Regions from separate parts of the Microbacterium sp. CFBP9034 genome, predicted to be linked through region 1. Evidence: predicted binding sites of a transcription regulator. Region 1 holds the regulator's gene; the other holds the start of a gene.
The links. The regulator LexA, encoded in region 1, represses DNA repair genes until DNA is damaged. The targets are predictions, from matches to a motif close to TCGAACANNTGTTCGA.
Positions count from the first base shown of each region.

Region 2: a site for LexA is predicted at 2,955-2,970, ahead of SOM19_RS07690 (HNH endonuclease signature motif containing protein). Genes of this name have one in related genera too.

Region 1 is NZ_JAXCWC010000001.1:1,579,641-1,588,364, forward strand. Features, by position in the region: gene SOM19_RS07105 (methylenetetrahydrofolate reductase) at 1-709, shown strand, start outside; gene metE (5-methyltetrahydropteroyltriglutamate--homocysteine S-methyltransferase) at 706-3,042, shown strand; gene SOM19_RS07115 (hypothetical protein) at 3,039-4,475, opposite strand; gene lexA (transcriptional repressor LexA) at 4,534-5,214, opposite strand; gene SOM19_RS07125 (LysM peptidoglycan-binding domain-containing protein) at 5,484-5,870, shown strand; gene SOM19_RS07130 (histidinol-phosphate transaminase) at 5,943-6,980, shown strand; gene hisB (imidazoleglycerol-phosphate dehydratase HisB) at 6,977-7,585, shown strand; gene hisH (imidazole glycerol phosphate synthase subunit HisH) at 7,582-8,232, shown strand; gene priA (bifunctional 1-(5-phosphoribosyl)-5-((5-phosphoribosylamino)methylideneamino)imidazole-4-carboxamide isomerase/phosphoribosylanthranilate isomerase PriA) at 8,288-8,724, shown strand, end outside.
Region 2 is NZ_JAXCWC010000001.1:1,700,887-1,709,610, reverse strand. Features, by position in the region: gene SOM19_RS07710 (SIMPL domain-containing protein) at 1-233, shown strand, start outside; gene smpB (SsrA-binding protein SmpB) at 239-715, opposite strand; gene ftsX (permease-like cell division protein FtsX) at 790-1,704, opposite strand; gene ftsE (cell division ATP-binding protein FtsE) at 1,701-2,864, opposite strand; gene SOM19_RS07690 (HNH endonuclease signature motif containing protein) at 2,981-4,285, shown strand; gene SOM19_RS07685 (cupin domain-containing protein) at 4,340-4,684, shown strand; gene prfB (peptide chain release factor 2) at 4,748-5,857, opposite strand; gene SOM19_RS07675 (MFS transporter) at 5,941-7,167, shown strand; gene SOM19_RS07670 (hypothetical protein) at 7,164-7,508, shown strand; gene SOM19_RS07665 (TrmB family transcriptional regulator) at 7,560-8,576, opposite strand; gene SOM19_RS07660 (S8 family serine peptidase) at 8,655-8,724, shown strand, end outside.

The DNA of each region.
Region 1 (8,724 bases):
CGGCGCGAACGCGCTCATCCGGGAGTTCCTCGACGCCGGTGTGACGAGCTTCCTCGCGCTGCGCGGCGACCCGCCCGCCGGTGTCGCGGAGGGCGAGGCCTTCCTCGGAGATCTCGAGAGCTCCGCGCAGCTGGTGCAGCTCATCGACCGCGTCCAGGCCGAGCGGGCTCCGTACACGGAGGCCGCGATCCCCGGCGTCCCCGGAGCGGCCCGTGTCGAGGCGCGCACGAAGGTCGACATCGCGGTGGCGGCCTTCCCCAACGGACACCCCCGGTCGCGGCATCCGCGCGAGCACATCGACGCACTGCTGGCGAAGCAGGCCGCCGGCGCGACGCTCGCGATCACCCAGCTCTTCTTCCACGCCGACGACTACCTGGCCTTCGTCCAGCGATCGCGCGACGCCGGGGTGAGCATCCCGATCCTGCCGGGCATCATGCCGATCACCTCACCGTCGCGCCTGCGCCGTGTGCTCGAGTTGAGCGGCGAGGAGCTGCCCGCCGAGCTCGCGATCGCCCTCGAGGTCGAGCCGACTCCCGAAGGCCAGCGGGCGCTCGGCATCGCCTACGCCGCAGAGCTCGCCCGCGATGTCGTCGCCGGGGGAGCACCCGGCGTCCACCTGTACGCCTTCAACAACCATGACACGGTGCTCGCGGTGCTCCGCGACGCCGGGATCCTCACCCACCCCCTCCAGAAGGAAGCCGCACGATGACCGAATCCACTCCCGACTTCCCCCGCGGCACGATCCTCGGCTACCCGCGCATCGGGCGCCGGCGCGAGCTGAAGCGCGCCGTCGAGTCGCACTGGACGGCGCGCACCGACGAGCAGACGCTCGAGGCGACCGCCGCAGACCTCCGCCGCGCCACGCGGGAGCGGCTGGCCGAACTCGGCCTCGGCCGCACCGACTCGTCGATCCCCGAGTCGTTCTCCTACTACGACCAGGTGCTCGACGCCGCGGTGGCCGTCGGCGCGCTGCCCGAGCGCTTCGCCGATCTGCGCGACGAGGACGGCACCGTCGGCCTGGGCGCGTACTTCACCGCGGCGCGCGGCGCCGGCGAGAACGCCCCGCTCGAGATGACCAAGTGGTTCGACACGAACTACCACTACCTCGTTCCCGAGATCGGCCCTGAGACCGTCTTCGCCCTCTCGAGCGACCGGTTCTCCCGTCAGGTGGCCGAGGCCAAGGCGGACGGCTTCACCGTGCGCCCGGTCGTCGTCGGACCCGTCACGCTTCTCGCGCTGGCGAAGGCGACGGATGCCGCGCCCGAGGGATTCGACCCGCTCAGCCGGCTGGACGACCTGCTGCCGGTGTACGTCGAGCTGCTCGCGTCGCTGCGCGCCGCCGGCGCCGAGTGGGTGCAGCTCGACGAGCCTGCCCTCGTGAGCGAGAGCCTTCCGGCGACGACGACCGCGCTCGCGGAGGCCGCCACCCGCGCCTACGCCGTGCTCGGCGGAGCCGCCGACCGTCCGGCGATCCTGGTGACCGCCGGCTACGCGCAGCTCTCCACGGAGGCGTGGACGGCCCTCGCCGCCGCCCCCGTCGAGGCCCTCGCGATCGACCTCACGCGCGGCTCGCTGCCGGCGCCGGCCGCAGGCCTCGAGGGCAAGACCGTCGTGGGCGGGGTCATCGACGGACGCAACATCTGGCGCGGCGACCTCGCCGGCGCCTGGGAGAAGCTCGACGCCCTCGGCGCCCTGGGCGCCGCCGCGGTGGCGGCCGGCACCTCGACCTCGCTGCAGCACGTGCCGCACGACGTCGAGGACGAGAGCGAGCTCGACCCGCGTCTGGTGTCGTGGCTCGCATTCGCGGACCAGAAGACGACGCAGGTCGTCACGCTCGCTCGCGGGCTCGCGGACGGCCGCGACGCCATCGAGAGCGAGGTGGCTGCGGCATCCGCTGCCCTGGCCGACCGTCGCAGCGCGCCGGGTGTGAGCGACGGGGCCGTGCGCGAGCGCGCCGCCGCCCTCACCGCCGCCGACTTCGACCGCGGCGACTACGAGGCCCGGGTCGCCGCGCAGGACGAGGCGCTCGGCCTTCCGGTGCTGCCGACGACGACCATCGGCTCGTTCCCCCAGACCGGTGACATCCGCCGCGCCCGTGCCCGGCACGGCAAGGGCGAGATCACGACCGAGGAGTACGAGCAGTTCCTCCGCGATGAGATCGCGCGCGTCGTCACGCTGCAGGAGGACCTCGGCCTCGACGTCCTGGTGCACGGCGAGGCGGAGCGCAACGACATGGTGCAGTACTTCGCGGAGAACCTCGATGGCTTCGCGGTGACGCAGAACGGCTGGGTGCAGTCGTACGGCTCGCGCGCGACGCGTCCGTCGCTGCTGTGGGGCGACGTCTCGCGCCCGGCTCCCATCACGGTGGCATGGTCGACGTTCGCCCAGTCGCTCACCGAGAAGCCCATGAAGGGCATGCTCACGGGCCCGGTCACGATCCTCGCGTGGTCGTTCGTGCGCGACGACCAGCCGCTCGCCGACACCGCCAACCAGGTCGCACTCGCCCTGCGGGACGAGATCGCGGATCTCGAGGCCGCGGGCATCGGCGTCATCCAGGTCGACGAGCCGGCGCTGCGCGAGCTGCTGCCGCTCAAGAAGGGCGACCAGCCCGCGTACCTCGAGTGGTCGGTCGGCTCGTTCCGCCTGTCGACCGCGGGTGCCACCGACGCGACGCAGGTGCACACGCACCTCTGCTACTCGGAGTTCGACGTGGTGATCGACGCCATCGCGGCCCTCGACGCCGACGTCACCTCGATCGAGGCGGCCCGGAGCCGTGGCGAGGTCATCGGCGACATCGCCGAGTCCGGCTTCTCCCACGGCGTCGGACCGGGTGTCTACGACATCCACTCGCCGCGTGTGCCCTCGGTCTCCGAGGTCGCCGAGCTGCTCGAGCGCGCCGCGACCGAGCTGCCGCTGCGCCAGGTGTGGGTCAACCCCGACTGCGGGCTCAAGACCCGCGGCTATGACGAGACGGTGGAGTCGCTCCGCAACATCATCGAGGCGACGCGCTCGATCCGCGACAAGGTCGGCGCCGCCGTCTAGGCCTTCGGGCCCTTCTCGGAGTCGGATGCCGCGACCACGACGGTCGTGGCATCCGACGTCCCGACAGGCTCGATCTCGATGACCTCGTCCGCCGCGATGCCGGTCTCCTCGGCAGCGGCGTGCTCGTCGGCGCGTCGCTGCAGGAGCTCGAGGATCCACGCCACGCCGAACGCGACCACGAGGACCAGCACGATGTCGCCGATCGACAGCGGACGCAGCGCGAACAGCCACAGGACGGCGAGTACGGCGATCACCGTGCGCACCAGCACGCGGTAGCGCGCGAGCCAGGCGCCGAAGCCGCCGGTGTCGAGCCCTCGCGAGGCCAGCTGGCGCCGAGCGGCGGAGTTCATCCCGCGCACCGCGCTGCGGGTTCCCTGGGCGGGCCTGGTGCCGCCCATGGCCCAGCCGAGCAGCGCGACGAACAAGCCGAGCACCGAGAGGACCACGGCGGTCTGGGTCATCGCGCCGACGAGCTGGCCGTAGATGACATCGAGGGCCGACGGCGAGAGGCCCAGCTCACCTGCGGCGATCTGCACGGCCGTGTTCCCGATCGAGAGGGTGGCGGCGAGGGCGCCGGCCCCGATCGCCAGGCCGAGCCCGGTGCCGAGCACCGCGGTGCTGCGCCGGCGCGCGATGGCGATGCCGAGCCCGAAGAGCGCGAGGGTGATGACGGGCAGCCACCAGCCGAGCGTCGTCGCGAGGGCGTAGCCGGTGCGGATCATCGCGAGGTTGTCGCCCTTTCCGATGATCACGACACGATCCACGGCAGGGATGAGCTGCGCCGCGTTCACGCCGTTGTCGGTCAGGCGCTGCTTCACCGTCTCGACGATGGCTCCCAGCTGGATGCCGACGCCGTCGTCGGTGCGGACGACGAGTCCGCCGCCGTCGGAGGTGGCCGCCGTGGTGAGAGCGCGGTGCGCGGCGCGGGTGGCGGTCGCCCAGACGTCGGAGAAGGCGTCCGAGACGACGACACGCGTGACCGCCTCGTGCACCAGGTTCTCGAGGCCGTCGGCGGCGGGCGCCTGCAGCATCTCGAGCGCCTTCGCCGCACGGGACGGCATGCCGTCGATGTCGGCCAGGCCAGTGAACACGGACTTCGTGAGCTCGTGGAAGTCGACCTGCGCGTTGACCGCGTCCATGGTCTCGTCGACGACGAGCGCCTGCACAGCGGGGTCGTCGACCAGCGGCGCGAGGGTCGCCACGAAGGCGTCCTCCTCAACCAGCTGCACACGCGCCCATGCGCCGACGATCGACACCGGCACGAGGATCGCGGCGATGACGATGCACAGCGCGGAGACCGGCGCCCGCCATCGCCCGCCGCTGGGACGAGACTTCGGGGGCGGCGTCGCTTCCGCCAGTCGCGCGTTCTCGGCCTCGAGTGCGCGGATCCGGTCTTCCAGTGCCAGTGCGCCCGCCGTGTCGATGTCGCTCATGGCGCTCATTCTGGCCGACACCGGCGCCGTTGGGGGAAGGATCACCCGCGACGGGTGATCAGACGGCGCGCAGAACCGCCACGATCTTGCCCAGCACGACCGCTTCGTCGCCCAGGATCGGCTCGAACGCCGAGTTGCGGGGGAGCAGCCAGGTGTGGCCGTCGCGCTGGCGGAACGTCTTGACCGTCGCCTCGCCGTCGAGCATCGCCGCCACGATGTCGCCGTTGTCGGCAGTCGGCTGCGAGCGGACCACGACCCAGTCGCCGTCGCAGATCGCGGCGTCGATCATCGATTCGCCGGAGACCTTGAGCATGAACAGGTCGCCCTTGCCGACGAGCTGCCGGGGGAGCGGGAAGATCTCCTCGACCTGCTGCTCCGCGGTGATCGGCACCCCTGCTGCGATGCGACCGACGAGCGGGACGAGGGCGGCGTCGCCGACGGAGGGGCCGGAGTCGGCGGGGTTCTCGGTCGCCGTGCCCGGCAGGTCGATCAGGACCTCCATCGCGCGGGTCTTGCCGGCGTCGCGCCGGAGGTAGCCGCTCAGCTCGAGCTGATTGAGCTGGTGCGTGACGCTCGAGAGCGACTTGAGCCCGACGGCGTCGCCGATCTCGCGCATGCTCGGCGGATAGCCGTGACGCGCGATCGACCGCTGGATGACCTCGAGGATCGCCAGCTGCTTGTCGCTCAGGCTCTTGCGTCGCCGCGTCTGCGGCCTCTCGCGCCCGGTCGCGTCGCTCATGTCCGGCTCCTGTCTCGCCGCCCTCGTGCGTCGAGGGGTGCAGCGGTCTTCGAATGTCGGAGGCCCGTGGTGGGGTTCTCGTATCGAAACCGTATCCGGATTCGATCCTCGAACGGGGCATCGCGACCGCGTGTCGCGTTCGAGGGATCGGCACCAGACCCGGCCCTTGACATCATAAAGCATCGAAGATAGCTTCGGTACAGAGGTTCGCATCCCCCACTCCCGGCCGAGTGGCGGGTGCGAATCTCTCCCCACAGGAGGAGCAGACCATGACCGCGATCGGCCTCACCACGCCGGCTCTCACGAGCAGCGCCTTCACCCGCCGCGCCCCCTCCACCCGCCTGCGCATGACCGTGCGGGGTCGACGCGTTCTCGCCTCCCTCGCGGCGCTGCCCGCAGTGATCGCCGTCGGCATCGCCGTCATCAGCGGCGGGAGTGCGCTGGCCTCACGCGACGCCGGCGCTCCCGCCGACTCCTTCACGACGATCACCGTGTCCTCCGGCGAATCGCTGTGGTCCATCGCCGAGTCGGTGGCACCCCACGACGACCCGCGCGACGTCGTCGACGCGATCGTGCGGCTCAACGCGCTCGACTCGGTGACCGTCCAGGCAGGCCAGAGCCTCTCGATTCCGGCGCAATACTCGCCGGATCACTGATCCCGCGCCTCTAGCATGGGAGGGGTGAGTCCCCGCCTCGAAGACCTTCCCCTGCGTGACGACCTCCGTGGGATGACGCCTTACGGCGCACCACAGGCCTCGTTGCCTGTCGCATTGAACGTCAACGAGAACACGCATCCGGTGCCGGAGAACGTGGCCGACGACATCATGGACTCGATCGCCCTCGCTCTGCGGGACGTCAATCGCTACCCCGATCGCGAGTTCACCGCCCTCCGCGAAGGATTCGCGGAGTACCTCGGGCATGGCCTGGTGCGCGAGCAGATCTGGGCCGCGAACGGCTCGAACGAGGTGCTGCAGCACGTCCTGCAGGCCTTCGCGGGCCCCGGACGGACGGCGTTCGGCTTCGGTCCGACGTACTCGATGTACCCGCTGCTGGCCCGCGCCACCGGCGCCTCGTGGATCTCCGGCACCCGGGCGCCGGACTACACGATCGACGCGGAGGACGCGGCGTCCCAGATCGCGGATGCCGCGCCCGATGTGGTCTTCCTGTGCTCTCCCAACAACCCCACCGGAACGCCGCTCACCCTCGACGTGATCGAGGCCGTGTACGAGGCGACCGAGGGCGTGGTGGTGGTCGATGAGGCCTATCACGAGTTCGCGCCGCGCGACGAGCGGTCGGCCCTGACGCTGCTGCCCGGCCGCGAGCGGCTGGTGGTGTCGCGCACCATGAGCAAGGCGTTCGCGTTCGCCGGCGCGCGCGTCGGCTACCTCGCGGCCGACCCCGCCGTGATCGACGCTCTTCGCCTGGTGCGCCTGCCCTATCACCTGAGCAGCCTCACCCAGGCCGCCGCCACCGCGGCCCTGCGGCACGCGCCCACGATGCTGCGGATGGTCGACGAGATCGTCGCCCAGCGCGACCGGATCACCGCGACCACCGAGGCGCTGGGCTACACACCGCACGACACGTGGACCAACTTCGTCCTCTTCGGCGGCGTCGCCGATCCCGCCGCCACCTGGCAGGGCCTCTACGACCGAGGCGTGCTCATCCGCGACGTCGGCATCCCGCAGCACCTCCGCGTCACCGCGGGCACCGAGGAGGAGACCACCTCGTTCCTCGACGCACTGGCCTCGATAGAATCGGATTCATGAGCTCCGCAGCGCGCACCGCGTCCCTTCGACGCTCGACGAGCGAGTCCACCGTCGAACTCGAGCTCGACCTCGACGGCAGCGGCCGAAGCCGCATCGACACCACGGTGCCGTTCTTCGACCACCTCCTGACGGCATTCGCGAAGCACTCGCTCACCGACCTGACCGTGCGCGCGTCGGGCGACACCGACATCGACGCCCACCACACCGTCGAGGACATCTCCATCGTCCTCGGGCAGGCCATCCGCGAGGCGCTCGGCGACAAGTCGGGCATCTCGCGCTACGGCGACGCGCTCGTGCCCCTCGACGAAGCCCTCGCGCAGGCGGTCGTCGACATCAGCGGCCGGCCCTACCTCGTGCACACCGGCGAGCCGGCCGGGTTCGAGCACCACCTCATCGGCGGTCACTTCACGGGTTCCCTCGTGCGCCACACCTTCGAGGCCATCACCTTCAATGCCGCGCTGACCGTGCACGTCCGCGTCATCTCCGGCCGCGATCCGCACCACATCGCCGAGGCCGAATACAAGGCGTTCGCGCGGGCGTTCCGTCAGGCCAAGGCACTCGACCCGCTGGTCGACGGCATCCCCAGCACGAAGGGCGCTCTGTGAGCTCGAGACCCGTCGTCGCGGTCCTCGACTACGGATCGGGCAACGTCCACTCGGCGGTGAAGGCGCTCGACGCCGCCGGGGCCGACGCACGCCTCACCTCCGACCGCGCGCTGGTGCTCGAGGCCGACGGACTCGTGGTCCCCGGCGTCGGGGCCTACCGCGCCGTGATGGAGGCGCTGCGCGCCAGTCGCGGCGACGAGCTCATCGGGCGCCGCCTGGCCGGCGGGCGGCCGGTGCTCGGCATCTGCGTGGGGATGCAGGTGCTCTTCGAGCGCGGCGTCGAGCGCGGCGTCGACACCGAAGGCCTCGGCGAGTGGCCGGGCGTCGTGACCGAGCTCGATGCACCAGTGCTGCCCCACATGGGCTGGAACACGGTCGAGCCCGGCGAGGGCTCGCGGCTGTTCGCGGGCATCGAGGACGAGCGCTTCTACTTCGTCCACTCGTTCGGCGCGCAGAAGTGGCTGCTCGACGTGCAGCCGCCGTTCCCCGAGCCCACCCTCACCTGGTGCGACTACGGCCGCCCGTTCCTGGCCGCCGTCGAGAACGGCCCGCTGTCGGCGACGCAGTTCCACCCCGAGAAATCGGGGGATGCCGGCATCCGCCTCCTGTCGAATTGGATCGACGGGCTCGGCAGGGCTACCCTCTGAACTCGTGCCGTCTGCGGGAACTCTTCCCTCCCGAGACCTTCCTGCACGAGGAGCCATGAACGATTTCGCCTCTACGCCCGAGCTGATCCTGCTGCCTGCCGTCGACGTCGCCGACGGCAAGGCCGTGCGCCTGACACAGGGTGAGGCGGGCACCGAGACCAGCTACGGCGACCCCGTCGACGCAGCGCTCGACTTCGCCCGCCAGGGCGCGCAGTGGATCCACCTCGTCGACCTCGACGCCGCGTTCGGTCGCGGCAGCAACGCCGGGATCCTCCGCAAGGTCATCAGGCAGGTCAAGGGCGTGCAGGTCGAGCTCTCCGGCGGCATCCGCGACGACCGCACCCTCGAGGCGGCGTTGGAGAGCGGTGCCGCGCGCATCAACCTCGGCACCGCCGCGCTCGAGAACCCGGAGTGGGCGGCGGACGTGATCGGCCGCTACGGCGACGTCATCGCCGTCGGGCTCGATGTGCGCGGCACCACGCTCGCCGCGCG
Region 2 (8,724 bases), 120 kb from region 1:
CCCGCGCCAACGCGTACGCGGGGGCCATCGGACTCAGCACGGTCACACCGCTCGAGATCGCCGACCTGGGACTGCTCAGCCGCAACGATTCCCCCGCGCCGGAGGCGGCCCCGCGGCTGCTGATGGCTAAGGCATCCTTCGCCGCAGACTCAGGCGGTGCGCCGGCGGTGCAGCTGCAGCCGGAGGACATCGTCGTCTCGGCGGCGGTGGAGGCGCGGTTCAGCGCGAACTGAGCGTGTCAGTCGCCCAGGCGATTGCGTGAGCGCATGGCGCGCTCGGCCTCGCGCTTGTCTTCGCGCTCGCGGATCGTCTGTCGCTTCTCGAACTCGCGCTTGCCCTTGGCGACCGCGATCTCGACCTTCGCGCGACCGTCCGAGAAGTAGAGCTTGAGGGGCACCAGCGTGTAGCCGCCTGCGGAGACCGCGTGCGAGAGCTTCACGATCTCGTCCTTGTGGAGCAGCAGCTTGCGGATGCGCTTGGACGCGTGATTGGTCCAGTGGCCCTGCGAGTACTCGGGGATGTGGACCGCGTCGAGGAACGCCTCCCCGCCCTGGATGTACGCGTACCCGTCCGAGATGTTGGCACGACCCTGTCGCAGCGACTTCACCTCGGTGCCGGTGAGCACGAGGCCCGCCTCGTAGGTCTTCTCGATCGCGTACTCGTGGCGCGCGCGACGATTGGTCGCGACGACCTTCTCCCCGCGTTCCCTGGGCATGGTGACTCCTCGGTCGAGCGCCGTGCGGAGGCACGACAGCCGCTCAGTCTACCCCCGTAGGTGGCCCCGCCGGCTCACGCGCGCAGCCAACGGCGGATGGCGAAGCTCGCCGACAGGGCCGCGAGCAGCACGCCGATGAGGATGAGGACCGGCACGACGATCCACGCCTCGGCCAGACCCACCCAGGTCGTCACGAACTCGACGCGTCCGCGCAGGTACTGGTCGACGCCGAAGTGCACGCCCGCGATCACGGCGGCGCTGGCCAGCAGCGACCCGATGAGGGCCGCGAAGACGCCTTCGAGAATGAACGGGGTCTGGATGAAGCGATTGGATGCCCCGACCAGACGCATGATCCCCAGTTCCCGTCTGCGCGCGAACGCCGACAGGCGGATGGTGGTCGCGATCAGCAGCACGGCGGCGACCAGCATGAGCGCCGCGATGCCGATCGCGATGTAGGTCGCGACCGTCAGCGCCGAGAACAGCGGCTCCAGGTACTGCAGCTGGTCCTTGACCTCCTCGACCCCGTCCGTGCCGCTGAAGGCCTCGAAGATGACATCGGACTGCTGCTGGTCGACGAGGTTGATCCAGAAGGTCTCGTTGAGCTGGTCGGGTGTGATGACGCTGGCGTACTCGTCGCCGAACAGCTCGAGCGCGTTCTGATAGGCCTCGTCCCGGTCCTCGAAGCGCACATCGCGGATGAGCGGCGAGAGCGCGGCGCCGTCGAGCTTCTCCTGCACGGCGGCGAGCTGCTCCTCGCTCGCGACGCCGTTGGCGCACGTCGGCGCCTGCGAGATCGCCGTGCACATGTAGATCGCGACCTGCGCGCGGTCGACCCAGAAGTCCTTCATCGCGCCGATCTGCATCTGCATGAGCATCGCCGCACCGACGAATGTCAGCGACACGAACGTCACCAGCACGACGGAGATCACCATCGAGGCATTGCGGCGCAGCCCCGTGAACGCCTCGGAGAGGATGAGTCCGACCCTCACGACGTGGGCCCCACTTCGCTGTCGCCGTCGGCTTCGCCGAGCCCGAGCCGATCGGCCACTCCGAGGTCGGCGACGTCGATCTCGGGCAGGTCGGCGACCGGAATGGGCTGCGTGTGGGAAGGGTGCGGCCTGTTCACGGGGCGTGCAGGGGCTTTCGTCACGGGCTCCGCCGGGTCCGCCTCGGGTTCGGGATCTGTCTCGGGTTCCGGCGCGGGCTCGGGTGCGCGCTTGCTCTCGGGCACGGGCTCGCGGTCGGATTCGAGATCGGGCCCGGGCTCCGGTGCCGGAGCCCGAGGCAGGGGTGGCGGCGGTGGCGCGGCATCCGCCGACTGCTCGTCCTCCCGGTCGGCAAGGGTCGGATCCAGCCCGGCTTCCGCCGCGGCGGCAGCTTCTCGCTGCACCTCGAGGACGGCGGTGAGCGCCGCGACGGCGGCGGCTCCGCGCTCCTGCTCGGGGGCGAGGCTCGGCAGGCCGGACGTGTCGCCGTAGCCGCCGTGGCGCTCGTCGCGCACCATCTCGCCGTCGGCGAGCTCGATCACGCGCCGCTGCATCTGGTCGACGAACCCGGCCTCGTGGGTCGCCATGACGACGGTGGTGCCGCCGCCGTTGATCCGGGCGAGCAGCTGCATGATGTCGACCGACGTCGCCGGGTCGAGGTTTCCGGTGGGCTCATCCGCGAGCAGCACCTGCGGACGGTTGACCAGTGCCCTGGCGATCGCGACGCGCTGCTGCTCGCCGCCCGAGAGCTCGTGCGGGAATCGCTTCTCCTTGCCGGCGAGGCCGACCAGCGCGAGCACTTCCGGGACGGTCTGCTGGATGTAGGCGCGGGACGAGCCGATGACCTGGAGGGTGAACGCGACGTTCTGGAAGACGGTCTTGGTCGGCAGCAGCCGGAAGTCCTGGAAGACGGCGCCGATGTGCCGGCGGAAATAGGGCACCTTGCGGTTGGACAGCGTCCGCAGGTCGCGCCCGAGCACGACGACACGCCCGTCGCTGGGCGTCTCCTCGCGCAGGATCATGCGCAGGCACGACGATTTGCCCGAGCCCGATGCGCCGACGAGGAAGACGAACTCCCCGCGGAGCACTTCGAAATCGACGTTGCTCAATGCAGGCTTCGACGTGCCCTTGTAGCGCTTGGTGACATTCTCGAACCGGATCATCGCCTCAAGAGCCTAAGCGGATGCCTCGTCCCCCGCTCCCGCGACACCCGACGCCGCCGCAACCGGGTGCAGTCCCCGCCGGGGCGAGTGTCGGAGATATGTTCTAATCTCGAGGTATGTCAGCCAGCCGCACCTCCGCCCCGGAGCCCGCCGTGGAGCCGGCGGCGGAGTGGCCTGCGGACATCGCTGGTCCGGACGATGTGAGCCTCGTGACCGAGGTCGCCGACATGATGGCCGTGTTCGCGGCCCAGCGCCTGCGCCGCATCGACGCCATGCGGCGGAACGCCCTCGACGACGCCGTGCAGTACGGCACGGCGATCGCGGCGGTCGTGGAGCGGTCAGTCCGGCTCGAACTGGCGGCGGCGCTCAGGGTCACCGAGCACGCGGCCGCCGGGCTCATCGGTCTGGCGCACGCGCTGGTGCATCGGTATCCGGCCGCGCTGCGCACGCTGGAGCAAGCGGGCATGACCGAGCGGCACGCCGAGATCCTCGTCGATGCACTGGACGCGGTGGAGCCCGAGGTGCGGGATCGCACCGCCGCCCGAGCCGTCGAACTCGCCGAGCAGCTCCCCGTCGGCGCGTTCCGGCGCGCCCTGCGCAGCCTCATCGAGTCGGAGCGTGCGGCGACGGTCGCCGAACGCCACGACACAGCGCTGCGCGATCGTCGCGTCATCGTGGAGCCGGCCGCGGACGGCATGGCATGGATCCACGCACTGCTTCCCGCCGTCGAAGCCCGTGCCATCCAGGGCCGGCTCACGGCGATCGCCACCGTGCTCGGGGCGCAGGAGGACGAGACGCGAACGCTCGACCAGCTGCGCGCCGACGTGTTCGGCGACCTGCTGGTGGACGGCGACACGACCGCCCTCGACCCCGTTGCGAGGGGCATCCGCGCCACCGTCGCCGTGACCGTTCCGGCACTCGGGCTCCTCGAGGCCGAGCGGGGCGGCGCCGACGGCGTGACGGCGATCGTCGAGGGGGTCGGGCCCATCCCGCTGGCACGAGCCCGCGAGCTGTGCGGCGGTGCCGACGGCTGGATGCGCATCCTCACCCATCCCGAGACCGGCATGGTCCTGTCGGTCGGGCGCGAGCAGTACCGCCCGCCTCCCGCTCTGCGACGGCTGGTGCGATGGCGCGCCGACCGATGCATGGCTCCCGGGTGCGGCATCCCTGCGGCGCGATGCGAGATCGACCACACCGTCGCATGGGAGCACGGCGGAACCACGTCGCTCGACAACCTCGCGCCACTCTGCCGAGGACACCACACCATCAAGCATCACGGCGGCTGGCGCGTGGAGCAGATCGACGGCTCCGGCGGCGCGCTCCAATGGACCTCGCCCGCAGGGCGCCGCTACCGCGTCGAACCCGAACGCAGGGTGCCGGTGTTCGTTCCGTCCGATGGCGGTCCGAGCGCGCCGTTCTGAGCGCCGGAATCACCGGTGTGGACGCGGGCGAGGCGAGAGGTGACGATGGAGGGCATGAGCGCTGCCGTCATTCCCTCGTCCGAGCTGATCGTGGGCGCATCGCGCACGATGCGCTTCGAAGGTGCCCACTACGACTCGGGCGTCTCATTCTTCTACGTCGACAACGACCCCGGCATGGGTCCGGGGCTGCATCGGCATCCCTACACGGAGACCTGGCTCGTCATCGAGGGCGAGGCGACGATCCGGATGGGGGACGACACCGTCGTCGCCCACGCCGGAGACACCGCCGTGGTCGCGCCCGATATGTGGCACGCCTTCACGAACACCGGATCGGGTCGACTGCGCATCATGTGCATCCACGCGTCGCCGGTCATGATCCAGGAGGAATCCGAGGCCTGACCCGACGCGCGGCCCCGACAAACCGGACTCGTCAGCTGACCACGCCCGAGAGCGCCGGTGAGCTCAGTCGTCGTCCTTGCGCTTGCGCCAGCGGATGCCCGCCGCGATGAAGCCGTCGAGGTCGCCGTCGAACACGACCGCGGGGTTGCCCACCTCGTGTCCGGTGCGCAGGTCCTTGACCAGCTGCTGGCCGTAGAGGAAGTAGGAGCGCATCTGATCGCCCCAGCTGGCGGTGATGACGCCCGCGAGCTCCTTCTTCTTCGCCGCTTCCTTCTCCTTCTGCAGCAGCAGCAGTCGGGTCTGCAGCACCCGCATGGCGGCCGCGCGGTTCTGGATCTGCGACTTCTCGTTCTGCATCGACACGACGAGGCCGGTCGGCAGGTGCGTCAGGCGCACGGCGGAGTCGGTCGTGTTGACGGACTGGCCACCGGGACCGGAGGAACGGAACACGTCGACACGGATGTCGCCCTCGGGGATCTCCACCTCCACGGCCTCTTCCATCACCGGGATCACCTCGACGGCCGCGAAGCTCGTCTGGCGCTTGTCGGCCGATCCGAATGGGCTGATGCGGGCAAGGCGATGCGTGCCCGCCTCGACCGAGAGCGTGCCGTACGCGTACGGGGCGTCGATCTCGAAGGTCGCCGACTTGATGCCCGCGCCTTCGGCGAACGACGTGTCCATGACCTTGACGGGGTACTTGTGGCGCTCGGCCCAGCGCAGGTACATGCGCATGAGCATCTCGGCGAAGTCGGTGGCGTCGTCGCCGCCGGCGCCCGAGCGGATCGTCACGACGGCGGCACGGTCGTCGTACTCGCCGTCGAGGAGCGTCTGCACCTCGAGCTGGCTGACGATGTCCTCCAGCTCGGCGAGCTCGTGGCGCGCCTCTTCGGCGGAGTCCTCGTCGTCCATCTCGTTGGCGAGCTCGACGAGGACGTCGAGGTCATCGAGCCGGGCCTCGATCTCGGTGATCCGGCGCAGCTCGGTCTGACGGTGGCTGAGCGCACTCGTCACCTTCTGCGCCTTGTCGACGTCGTCCCAGAGATCGGGAACGCCGGCCTCCTCGCTCAGTCGCGCGATCTCGGTGGTGAGTGCCTCGACTCCCACGACCGACTTGATGTCGGCGAACGTGGAGCGCAGGGCCTGGATATCGGCGGACAGATCGAAGTCGAGCATGACAGTCCAGACTAACGTGGATGCACGTGAGCGAATCCCCGGAACCCGTACCCGTCCGGGACGTGCTCTGGCGGTTCGCTCCGATGATCTACGGGCCGACGGTGCTCTTCGCCCTCGGCGAGGGTGCGGTGATCCCGCTGATCCCCGTGATCGCGGCCCAGCTCGGCGCCGACCTCGCCACGGCCGCGCTCGTGGCATCGGCGCTGGTGGTCGGCCAGCTCTGCGGGAACATCCCCGCCGGGTGGGCGGTCGCCCGCATCGGCGAGCGCCTGACCATGGCGATCGCGGGGGGCCTCTCGCTCGGAGCCGTGGTGGCACTGGCCTTCGCCCCGTCGCTCGGGGTCTTCGCGATCGCCGTCTTCCTCATCGGGTTCTGCGCCGCGGCGTTCGGCCTGGCGCGCCACTCGTTCATGACCACCCGGGTCCCGCTGGCCTTCCGCGCCCGCGCGCTGTCGCTGCTGGGCGGCACGTTCCGGCTCGGGATGTTCATCGGCCCGTTCGTCGCGGCGGGGCTGCTGGCGCTCGGCGGCGACGAGCACGCGACGATCTGGTTCTTCGCGGGCTGCCTCGTCGCGACGATCCTGCTCGTGCTGCTCGGACCCGACCCCGAGACCGCCGTCGCCTCTCCCCCGCGATCGGCAGTCGACACGACGCTCAGCGAGGACACCGGCGAACCGGTCAGCGGGTCCATCCCGACCACCGAGCGCATCGGCGTGTTCCGAACCATGTGGCAGTACCGGCGCGTGCTCTCGCGGCTGGGGCTGGCCGCGGCATCCCTCTCCGCCGTCCGCTCGGCGCGACAGGTGGTGCTGCCGCTGTGGGGAGTCTCGATCGGGCTCGACGCGCAGACGATCGCACTGGTGGTGGGCATCTCCGGCGCCCTCGACTTCGCCCTCTTCTATGCGAGCGGGCAGGTCATGGACCGCTTCGGGCGCCTCTGGGCGGCCCTTCCCGCGATGCTCCTCATGGGGCTCGGGTTCATCGCGCTGTCCTTCACGCACGAGTCCGACCAGTCGGCGCTGTGGTTCGCGATGTTCGCGGCCGTGCTCGGCGTCGGCAACGGGCTGTCGAGCGGCATCCTCCTCACCCTCGGCGCCGACATCGCGCCCAAGAGCGACCCCGCACCCTTCCTCGGATCGTGGCGCACGCTCACCGACGCGGGCGGCGCGATCTCTCCGCTCATCGTGTCGGGCATCGCCGCGGTGTCGACCCTCTCGGTCGCCACGGGCGCGGTCGGTCTGATCGGACTCGTGGGAGCCGCAGCCTTCGTCCGGTGGGTGCCCCGGTTCGTGCCCCGCGTGCGGCCGTGACCGAGGCCGCCGGCGAGGCGATGCGCTTCTGCCGCAGCCGCAGTGCGGGTCGTCGCTGCACGCGTCCGCTCGATCACGCCGGGTTGCATCGGCACCGGGCGATCATGTGGACGGATGCCGCGGCCGACCCCGCGCGCTGCCCCGGATCCGGCGCCGTGGCGCCGCCCGCTGCACCGCTGCCCGACGGGTTCCCGCACGGGCGCGCACTGTGCCCGACGTGCCTGCGCTTCCTCCCGCTCGACGGCGACGGCCTCATCGAGGAGCACGAGACCTCCGACCCGGACGAGACGCCGGCCGAGGCCGGGCAGCGACGGGAGTGGCTGAACCGCCACGGGTGGTGAGGCATCCGCTCGACTCGCGACACGAGACGACGGAAGGGCCGGGCGAGCGGGTCAGACCCACGCCCGGCGCACGGACTCCGCACCCAGCTGCATGCGGGTCGTCACGCCGGCGACATCCATGAGGTCGGCGATCCGGCGCTGGACGGTGCGCAGTGAGATGCCGAGCTGAGCGGCGGCTGCGGCATCCGTCACCCCCAGCAACAGGAGGCGCAGCAGATCACGGTCGATGTTCTGAGCCGAGGAAGCAGCGCCGATGGGCAGGAACTCGGTCGCCGAACGCCAGTACTCCTCGAAGATCGAGACCACGAGATCGAGCAGCCCGCTCGGGTGGATGATGAGGGCGCCGAAGCCGCGATCCTCGTTCTGCGTCTGCATCGGCACGAGCGCCATCTGGTCGTCCGCGATGAACATCCGCGTCGGGAGCGTCGGGAGCACGCGCACCTCCTCGCCGATCTGAGCCATCTCGCGGGCGGCCGTGAGGAAGCCCGGACGCTCGAGCACGGCGCTCTCGACGATCACGCGGTAGCGCACTCCCCTGGCCAGGGCGCGATCCTCCTCGAGGTTCTCCTCGCCGCTGACGAGCGCGATCTCATTGAGCACCAGCACGCGCACCTGGTCGGTCGAGGCCGCCTGCAGCTGGGCGACCCGCTGCCGCACCGCGTCGTCGCCGATCACGACATCGACCACATCGGCGACACTGCGCTGCTCGGCCGACTGGCGGTAGAGATCGTTCAGGTCGACGAGGGCCTCGTGCGCCCGCGTGAGGCCGCGCTCCCGCTCGAGGAGCAGCGGGCGAAGGGCGACCGTCGGCGGTGACGCGACGAACCTGTCGCCGCTGCCGGCCTGACGCGCGAGCAGCCCGAGCCGCTCCAGCTCCGTCACGATCGGCCGCACCCGCGGCAGCGACATGCTCAGCGCCGCCGCGACCTCGGCGGCGGACGCCGAGGTCTGCTGCAGCACGCAGCGATAGACGGCGGTATGCGCCTCGTCGAGTCCGAGTGCGTCGAGCACGGTGACCTTCCCCATGTCGACCATCGTCACCCGCCAACCCTGGCGGATGGTGGACATGGCGTTTCTCCGCCATCACTTTACGCGATTGCCCGTGTGAGGCTCGTCGAAGATCCCCTACCCCCGAGAGGCTCACGCATGTCACGACCCCAGCCCATCGGCCGCCGTCTGCGCCCGATCGTCGCCGCCACAAGCGGTCTGGCGATCG